One region of the Faecalicatena orotica genome, then DNA from elsewhere that is predicted to be linked to it. Evidence: a T-box and tRNA genes for the amino acid it is inferred to sense, from the RefSeq annotation. Region 1 holds a T-box; the other holds one or more tRNA genes.
The links. A T-box is a leader RNA that pairs with one kind of tRNA and senses whether it is charged. The one in region 1 lies ahead of thrS (threonine--tRNA ligase), so its partner is inferred to be a tRNA-Thr.
Positions count from the first base shown of each region.

Region 2: it encodes a tRNA-Thr, which carries the amino acid that the T-box ahead of thrS (threonine--tRNA ligase) is inferred to sense. The anticodon was not compared.

Region 1 covers NZ_CAJJZH010000002.1:435,092-440,126, reverse strand. Annotated here, with positions in the region: gene ABIN22_RS05595 (MATE family efflux transporter) at 88-1,464, shown strand; gene ABIN22_RS05590 (hypothetical protein) at 1,529-1,717, opposite strand; T-box leader at 2,058-2,253, shown strand; gene thrS (threonine--tRNA ligase) at 2,307-4,268, shown strand; gene ABIN22_RS05580 (DUF2461 domain-containing protein) at 4,366-5,035, opposite strand, start outside.
Region 2 covers NZ_CAJJZH010000003.1:189,819-194,853, forward strand. Annotated here, with positions in the region: gene pgeF (peptidoglycan editing factor PgeF) at 1-176, shown strand, start outside; gene ABIN22_RS07680 (mechanosensitive ion channel family protein) at 180-1,082, shown strand; gene ABIN22_RS07685 (metallophosphoesterase) at 1,086-2,312, shown strand; tRNA gene ABIN22_RS07690 (tRNA-Thr) at 2,413-2,485, shown strand; gene ABIN22_RS07695 (Ltp family lipoprotein) at 2,559-3,416, opposite strand; gene ABIN22_RS07700 (hypothetical protein) at 3,601-3,762, opposite strand; gene ABIN22_RS07705 (MarR family winged helix-turn-helix transcriptional regulator) at 3,969-4,412, shown strand; gene ABIN22_RS07710 (sulfite exporter TauE/SafE family protein) at 4,414-5,035, shown strand, end outside.

The sequences.
Region 1 (5,035 bases):
CAGTGTTTGAATAGCTATTCTGGCAGATATTTGATATAATGGTATCAAATCTAATATAAAAAGGAAGCGATTTCATTGCATGGTTCAATGTCTCAGGATGAAAAATTTCAAATGATGACGGAGGCTCCGATCCCCGGTCTGATCGGGCGTCTGGCTGTCCCTACGATCATCAGCATGCTGATTACCTCATTTTACAATATGGCCGATACCTTCTTTGTCGGCAGGGTAGGCACCAGTGCTACGGCTGCGGTGGGGGTTGCATTTCCCATCATGGCCGTCATACAGGCGCTGGGCTTTTTTTGCGGCCACGGGTCAGGGAATTCGATTTCCCGCAGACTGGGGTCCAAGGATTCAGGCGCCGCCGAACAGCTTGCAGCGACTGGTTTTTTCCTTGCTCTTTTCCTCGGCATCGTCGTGATGGGGCTGGGACTGGTCTTTTTAAAACCACTGTGTATCCTGCTCGGCTCGACTGACACGATTCTTCCTTATACCGAGCAGTATCTCGGGATTATTTTAATCGGCGCGCCCTACATGACCGCCCAGCTTGTACTCAATAACCAGATCCGTTTTCAGGGAAACGCCTTTTATTCCATGATCGGCATCACGACCGGGGCCGTTCTGAATATCGCACTGGACCCGCTCTTTATTTTTGTGTTCCACATGGGAATTGCCGGAGCGGCACTGGCCACGATACTGAGCCAGTTTGTCAGTTTCCTCATGCTTCTGGCCGGAATCCGGATTTCCAAATGTATCCCGATCCGTTTCCGTAATATCCGGCTCCACAAAGACCGGCTTCAGGAAATCATGGGCGGCGGCCTGCCGTCCCTTTTCAGACAGGGGCTGGGCAGTGTCGCTACCATGACGCTGAACATTGCCGCAAATCCCTATGGAGACGCCGCAATCGCAGCCATGTCCATTGTAAGCAGGATCATGATGTTTGCGGGTTCCGCGCTGATTGGTTTCGGCCAGGGGTTCCAGCCCGTCTGCGGGTTTAACTATGGTGCCAAAAAGTTCGGGCGGGTGAGGGAGGCTTTCTGGTTCTGCATGAAAGTTTCCACTGTTGTGCTCTTTTTCCTCTCTATAGGAGGTATGCTTCTGTCCGGGCATCTGATCGGGATCTTCCGGAATGATGCGGATGTCATCCGAATCGGGACTACGGCCCTTCAGTTTCAATGTCTAACCTTTACACTGAACGGGTGGATTATTATGAATAATATGATGATGCAGACGATGGGCAAGACTGTATACGCTTCCATACTTGCCTCCGCCAGACAGGGTCTTTTCTTTATTCCGGCACTGCTGGTCCTGCCCCGGCTGTTCGGGCTTCTCGGAATCCAGATGGCACAGGCTGTGGCCGATCTTTGCACCGTCGTAATCACGACCGTACTCTGCAGGATTATTATGACACAGATGCGCAGGGAAGAACAGGAATATGCTGTTCTGGAACCAGAAGAGTCAGAATAGAAAAGGAGCCTGACAAATCAGAACATTATCTGATTCATCAGGCTCCTCCCTTTTTTTCACCATTTTACGCACTCACCCCGCCGACCGTAATTCTCGGCATCCAGAGGAACTTTGCCATTCCAAGAGTAATCGTGTTAGAATAGTTCAGCCCGCTCTCCGGCAGATACACATCTCCCTTTTCACTTGAAACACGCTTATAGCCCTTTTCCTCAAGCTTTTCACCTTCATTGGCAAACCTTGCCAATATCTCCATATAGGAGCCGCCTCAAGTATTGCACATCTCAGCATACAGGACAATGTCTTTTAGGTCCTTCTCATCCATGTACTCTTTTAGTTTATCATCCAATATAACATTCATATAAAATCCTCCTTCGCTTTAATATGTTTTTATCATACCCAACCAGAAGAAGAAGTTCCGTGATTAAGTCACAATAAATATAAAAAGTTTCGCTTGCGAAACTCGCGCCTGCGGCGGTCGCATCGCGACATCTACCACTTACGCCGCAGTGTGCATCCCGCCGGGAGGGTTTATACACTTCACCCTTGACATTCATTTGATTCATGATATACTAAAAACCAAGTTGAATCATATACGCAAAGCTATGACAGGAAGAGTAGGATAATCGATCATTCAGAGAGGGATGTATTTGGTGTGAGCATCTCATGGGACTTTATCTGAAGACCACCCTGGAGCGGCCCTAATCAGGCCCGGCCGACACCGTTACCGTCTAATTGAGTGGCACTTGCAAAAAGGGTGGAACCGCGGTATGAAAGTCTATCGTCCCTGAACAATCGGAAGAAATTGTTCAGGGACTTTTTTATGTTGAAAGGAGAAAAATAGAATGAAGATTACATTAAAAGATGGTTCTGTAAAGGAATATGAAGAGAGTAAATCGGTGATAGATGTTGCATTTGACATCAGTGAGGGGCTGGCAAGGGCGGCCTGTGCCGGGGAAGTGAATGGGGAAGTTGTGGATATGAGGACAGTGATTGACTGTGACTGTACTTTAAACATTCTTACAGCCAGAGATGAAGCCGGGCTTCGGGTTGTCCGCCATACTTGTTCCCATGTGCTGGCGGAGGCTGTGAAGAATCTGTTCCCGGATGCAAAGCTGGCGATCGGGCCGGCGATCGATACGGGGTATTATTATGATTTTGATTCCGCACCGTTTTCAAGGGAAGATCTGGATAAGATCGAAAAGGAGATGAAAAAGATCATCAAGAAGGGGGCGAAGCTGGAACGTTTTACACTTCCCCGTGATGAAGCCATTGCCTTTATGGAGGAGAAGGGGGAACCATACAAAGTGGAGCTGATCCGCGACCTTCCGGAAGATGCTGTGATTTCGTTCTACAGGCAGGGGGATTTTGTGGATCTGTGTGCGGGTCCTCACCTGATGAGTACGAAGGGCATCAAGGCATTTAAACTGACCTCTTCTTCCGGTGCATACTGGAGGGGTGATTCCAATAACGCGATGCTCCAGAGAATCTATGGCAGCGCCTTTGCTACAAAGGATGAACTGAATGATTATCTTGTTTATCTGGAAGAAGTCAGAAAACGGGACCACAATAAACTGGGCCGGGAGATGGAATTATTCACAACCGTCGACGTAATCGGACAGGGACTCCCCCTGCTGATGCCTAAGGGCGCCAAAATCATCCAGACTCTCCAGAGATGGATTGAAGACGAAGAGGATAACAACTGGGGCTATATCCGCACGAAAACCCCGCTGATGGCGAAAAGTGACCTGTACAAGATTTCCGGCCACTGGGATCATTACAAGGACGGCATGTTCGTGCTCGGTGATGAAGAAAAAGACAAAGAGGTTTTCGCACTGCGCCCGATGACCTGCCCGTTCCAGTATTATGTATATAAAGCAAGCCAGAAATCTTACCGCGACCTGCCGCTGCGTTACAGTGAGACTTCAACTCTGTTCAGAAATGAAGACTCCGGAGAAATGCACGGACTGACCCGTGTCCGCCAGTTTACAATCTCCGAAGGGCACCTGATTGTCCGCCCGGACCAGATGGTGGAAGAATTCAAAGGCTGCCTTGCGCTGGCGAAACACTGTCTGACAACACTCGGACTTCAGGATGACGTAACTTACCACCTTTCAAAATGGGACCCAGAAAACACCGGAAAATACATCGGTGATGCTGAAGTATGGAACCAGACTGAGGAACACATCCGCCAAATCTTAATCGAACTGGATGTCCCGTTCGTGGAAGATGTCGGAGAGGCTGCATTCTACGGCCCAAAAGTCGATATCAATGCAAAAAATGTATATGGCAAAGAAGATACTATGATCACGATACAGTGGGATGCACTGCTTGCGGAGCAGTTTGATATGTATTATATCGACCAGAACGGCGACAAGGTCCGCCCTTATATCATACACAGAACTTCCATAGGCTGCTACGAAAGAACTCTGGCATGGCTGATCGAAAAATATGCAGGCATGTTCCCGACATGGCTCTGCCCGGAACAGGTCCGCATCCTCCCTGTTTCCGACAAGTATCTGGATTACGCGGCCAACGTAGAAAAAGAACTGAAAGCAAATGGCGTCCTGAGCACTGTCGACGGGCGTTCCGAAAAAATTGGCTACAAAATCCGCGAAGCAAGGCTTGCTAAAATACCATATATGCTCATTGTAGGAGAAAAGGAAGAAAATGATGGCACCGTTTCTGTAAGAAGCCGTTTCTTAGGAGACGAAGGTGCAAAAGATTTGCAGGAATTCATCGGCGCCATCTGTAAAGAAATCAGGACAAAAGAGATTCGTAAAATAGAAGTTCAGGAACAAAAATAAGATTCATAAAAAATAAACACTGCCGGTCCGAATCCCCATATATACGGCTTCGGACCGGCAGACTCATGTCACATCCCTGTATCCTACGTATGATTTTCTATCTCACAGGCATCTGGAAGCCCCTCAGTGCTTCATTCAAATACTGGTTGAACGGCCTCAGCATGCGGAATCTTTTCACGGCATATTCGATAAATGCATCTGTATCATCCAGCAGCGCATCTTCAAAATGGTCTTCAATATACCAGCTTTTAAATTTCAGATAATCGGCCATAGGATTCCCGGGATCATAGCCTTTGGGAACATTTTTCAGGGAACTCCCTTCCACTTTGAAGGATTCCTTAAACTGTGGCTCCTCCAGTATATCTGTGAATTCTTCTGTATGTGTGCTGATATAATCGCGCACCATCTTTGTTGCATCTTTAAACATATCCGCAAACAGCCCGCCTCCCAGAAAAGATCGTCCCCCCGGACTGATGAAAAGAAAATCGCCAACCGGAACCGGCAGTTTTCCTCCCGGTGATATATGACAGCGAAACGCAGGGTTATAGGGCGACTTGTCGTGGCTGAACCGGGTATCACGCATGATCTTAAAGGTCAGTTCTCCCGGCTTAAACTGCAGAATCCGGCTGTCATCTTTTCCGAGCTCCAGCATCAGCCCCTCTATAAGCCCTTCAAACTGAGCCACCGCGTCCTGATATTCTGCCTTATGTGCATGAAACCACTCTCTGTTATTGTTCTGTTCTAAATTACTAAGGTATGTAAGAATA
Region 2 (5,035 bases), on a different contig from region 1:
TGGACCTCTGGAAGGCGAATGAACTTGTTTTTCTGGAGGCAGGGATTCATAAAGAACATATAGCCGTAACAAACCTGTGTACTCACTGTAACAGCGACATTCTGTATTCCCACAGGACGACAGGGGACAAAAGAGGAAACTTGTGTGCGTTTCTTGCATTAAAGGAGGAGGCATAAGAAATGATATTAGCGGCATCAGATTTTAAATCTGCAGAAGAAGTGACGACAGAAGTCACGCAGGAAGTAAGCAGAATGTCACAGTACTTTCAGGATCATCTTCCGGGGCTGATTGGTTTTGGAATTAAGGTTTTACTTGCGCTTGTATTTTTCTTCATCGGGCGCGTTGTCATCCGCTGGATACAGAAGCTTGTGCGGCATTCTCTGGAGAGGACGAGTGCGGATAAAGGCGTGATCCAGTTCGTGGATTCCCTTTTGAAAGCCAGCCTGTATGTGCTGCTGATTTTCACCATAGCGACGAAACTCGGGGTAGAGTCCTCATCGGTTGCCGCACTGCTCGCATCCGGTGGTGTTGCCATAGGTCTTGCCCTGCAGGGAAGTCTGTCAAACTTTGCGGGCGGCGTCCTGATTTTGCTGTTGAAGCCATTTGTGGTAGGAGACTATATCATTGAAAACACAGGCAAGAATGAGGGAACAGTAAAAGAGATTCAGATTTTCTATACAAAGCTGTCTACGGTTGACAATAAGACGATTGTGATTCCCAATGGCACGCTGGCAAACAGCAGTCTGACGAACGTGACTGCAAGGCCGGAGCGGCAGTTGGATATGAAGGTAGGCATCGCTTACCATGCGGACCTGAAAAAGGCAAAAACCCTGATTGAGGACCTGCTGTTAAATGATGATTCCATTATGCAGGATGAGGATATTAAGGTGTTTGTAGATTCCCTCGGGGACAGTGCCGTAATGCTGGGACTTCGCGCGTGGGTGAAGACAGACGAGTACTGGCCGACAAGGTGGAGGCTACTGGAAGAAATCAAACTGATTTTTGACAGAGAAAATATTGAGATACCTTATAACCAGCTGACGGTTCATATGTATGGAGAAGAAAACAAAGGAGCAGAGTAGAAAATGCTGGCAGTTTATTTATCACCTGTTTATATACTGCTGAATTTATATATTTTAAGATGGCTGCTGCGGTGGATGAATGCCTGCAGCGGCTATTTTCACGGGAAAAAGCCGAAAGCGTGTGTCGCCGTGGTTTATACCCTTTTGGCAACAGCCCTGCTGACCGGCTTTCTGATGCCTGCGGGGAATCTGCAGAGAGTCCTCAAACTGATTGGCAATTACTGGCTTGGCGTGATGCTTTATGCCCTGCTTGTAATTCTTGCAGCGGACCTGATCAGGCTGATCTTAAGAATATTCGTGTGGAAGGACTGGGGACGGGACAAAGAGACAGATAAGAAATGGAAGATCCTGCGTGAAAGAAGGGGATTCGCCGTGATTGGGGCGGTATGTGTGATCCTGATGGCTGCTGCGTGCATCGGAGGGGCGGTAAATGCCCGAATCATCAGAACCACGGATTACGATATCAGTATTGATAAACATGCGGGAAATCTGGATGAACTTAAGATTGTACTGGCAGCGGACCTGCATCTGGGATATAATGTGGGGCACCTCGAGATGGAGCAGATGGTCCGGAAAATAAATGCACAGAAACCGGATTTGGTCGTGATCGCAGGAGATATATTTGACAATGAATATGAGGCTCTGGATGACCCTGACCGGCTGATTTCTATTTTAAAAGGCATAAAAAGTAAATATGGGACCTATGCCTGCTACGGGAACCACGATATTCAGGAAAAGATACTGGCGGGGTTTACGTTCGGCGGCAAACATGAAAAAAAGGAAAGTGACCCACGTATGGATGAGTTTCTTAAAAAAGCCGGAATCACACTTCTTAAGGACAAGGGATTGTTGATTGCTGACAGCTTTTATCTGTATGGCAGACCCGATTTTCACCGTCCCGGACGGGGGATTGACGTGCGCAGGACGGCAGAAGAGATTACTTCAGATTTCGACAAGGATAAACCGATCATTGTCATCGATCATGAGCCAAAGGAGTTGGACGAGCTTTCAAAGGCCGGTGTTGATCTGGACCTGTGCGGGCATACCCATGACGGACAGACATTTCCGGGAAATTTGACGGTGGGCCTTATGTGGGAAAATTCTTATGGATACCTCAGGAAGGGGGACATGCATAATATTGTTACCTCAGGAGTGGGCGTGTTTGGGCCGTTCATGAGACTGGGTACAAAAGCAGAGATCTGTGCGGTGAATGTAAGATTTGCCGGGTGATTTGAAAAATGTGGGGATTCTAAAAGAAAAAAGTAAAAAAACTGTTGAAATTATTGCTGAAAAGAGATATAATAATCAAGGTTCGTCTGACGGACCATAAGCTGGAATAGCTCAGTCGGTAGAGCACCTCACTCGTAATGAGGGGGTCGTCGGTTCAAGTCCGATTTCCAGCTTTGCGAGAAAAGGCCGCAAACCTGTTTATAAGGGATGCGGCCTTTTTAATGTCTTCTTGGACTAATTGCTCTTTTAGTAACCTACAGCTGAAACTCCATATTCGGCCTGCTCTGCTGAAAATCCTTCAAATATCAGCTGGTCAATTAATCCGTCTCTGGAAAAAGAGGAATAATCCAGATAACTTTTTGCCTTTTTTGCTGCTTGCTCATTCCAGTCGGCACCACAATTATCGGCAGCATATGTAGAAGCTTCGGTTGAAAAGCCTTCAAACTCCAACTGCTCTATCAGGCCGCTGTATGAAAATGCCGTGTATGCCAAATAGCTTGATGCTTTGCTCAATGCATTTTTTTGCTCCATTGTTGCACTTTCCTTTGCTTTCCGGTCAGCTTCTTCCTGGGCAGCCTTTTCAGCAGCAGCTTTCTTTTCTTCTTCGGCTTTCTTTTCTTCCTCAGCCTTCTTTTTATCATCTTCAGCTTTCTTCTGGGCAGTTATCTTATCAGCAGCTATTTTTCGGGCTTCGGCTTCCGATGCTTCTAATCCTTCGTATGGTTCCATTCGCTTTTTATAAGCAGTATATTCTTCTTCTACCTTCTCAAGCTGTGCAATTTCGGTCTTGTACTGTTCGGCTTTTGTACCGATTGAATTATAATCATCTTTTAATTTCATGTAATCGGATTTTGAGACCCTGCCAAATGAGGAAAACATAAAAATCAACAATAATAAAGCGCCTGCAATCTCAAAAATCAGCCGTAGAGGGACTTTCTTTCTAGGTGCCGGCGGTTCTGGGGTGGGCAGATTAAAAGCTGGTTCTGGCTGTGGTTGGTTAAAAACGGGCTTTGAATCTGTATTAAAGATCGACTTTCCGGCCGGTGTACCACAGCTGGGACAAAAATTTCCTTCAAATTCGGTTCCACAATTTGTACATCTCATATAATTTTCCCCCTGTACATTAATGTTTATATTATAAATATATTATGAAACGGAAAAAAACACAAGCAGCAAATCCTAAAAGAACCGAAGATCCCATTACTGTAAGGGACTACGGTTCTTTTTGCACCTTATTCTGCTGACTTGTATGCAGGATATGAGCTGCGGCGTGGCCTTTGGGTATACATTACTCCCCGCCGGGACCATCCCGTCTCGGGACTTCATCCGGGATAACGTTCGTAGCATTTGTTTCTGGAGCAAGGGGGATTTCTATATTCTTTTCCTGCTTCCCCGGGTCTATTGTACGTGCAGGGTTGGTACGGCCGGGCATATTCGTATAATTATCCATTTTGCACCTCCTTTATCTTATGTATCTAGTATTTCCCTAATTTCGAAAAAGTATGTCTTAGGAAATGCTTGACATTCTGGTTTTATATGTTAAAATAGTTCATTAAAGAACAGTTCTTTAATGAACTATATATTCTGAATGGATTGGAATAAATCCGATTTATGCGGTCTGCAACGATATGTCTAAGAAAGAGTGAGGTGCCATAGATGCTGACAACTATTGAGTTTTTGACAATTACAAACCAGTTCCAGAAAGTATATGGGAGCAAGCTGAGCGAGATTGCATCTGCATATGATATGACAAAGGTAGAAATTGATGTCCTGCTTTTCCTCTATAACAACCCACAGTATGACACAGCGAAGGAAATTGTAGAGTTCAGGCATATTGCAAAGTCCTATGTATCCAAGGCTGTTGACCTGTTGGTGAAGCGGGGATATCTGGCGGTGGAAGAGGATGCGTCGGACCGGAGGGTGGCGCATCTGACCATAGTGGATGGTGCGGCCAAAGTGGCAGCGAAGGCCAGAAAGGCGCAGGAAGAAGTCATGGGAGTTATTTTTGAGGGAGTAACTGAGGAAGAAAAGCAAACCTTTGAAAATATCCTGCGCAAGATGATGGAAAACATGGAAAAAGATAAACGAGGTGAAGATTAAGATGATTGCGAAGATACTTGTATGTCTGGCAGCCGGCATGGGCGCCGGAATTGGGACTGGCCTTGCGGGATTGTCCGCAGCGGCGGTTATTTCTCCGATGTTGATTACGTTTTTGGGTTTCGATGCATATGAAGCGGTAGGAATTGCGCTGGCATCTGATGTGCTGGCATCGGCGGTTTCTGCGTATACATACGGGAAACATAAAAATCTGGATATCAGGAACGGGATCGTGATGCTCTGTACCGTACTGTTATTTACGATGGCAGGAAGTTATATTGCCTCTCTGCTTCCGAATACGACGATGGGAGGGTTCTCGGTATTTATGACACTAATTCTGGGAATTAAATTTATTGTGCGCCCGGTTATGACGACCAAGGATAAACAGGAGGAAAAAGATAAGAAAACTAAGATTATACAGTCCATATTGTGTGGGATTGCAATCGGGTTTATCTGTGGGTTTATCGGAGCAGGCGGCGGAATGATGATGCTTCTCATGCTGACCAGCGTGCTAGGGTATGAATTAAAGACAGCCGTCGGAACAAGTGTGTTTATCATGTCGTTTACGGCATTTACAGGAGCTGTGTCACATTTCTCCATCAGCGGAAGCCTGCCAGACATGCCGG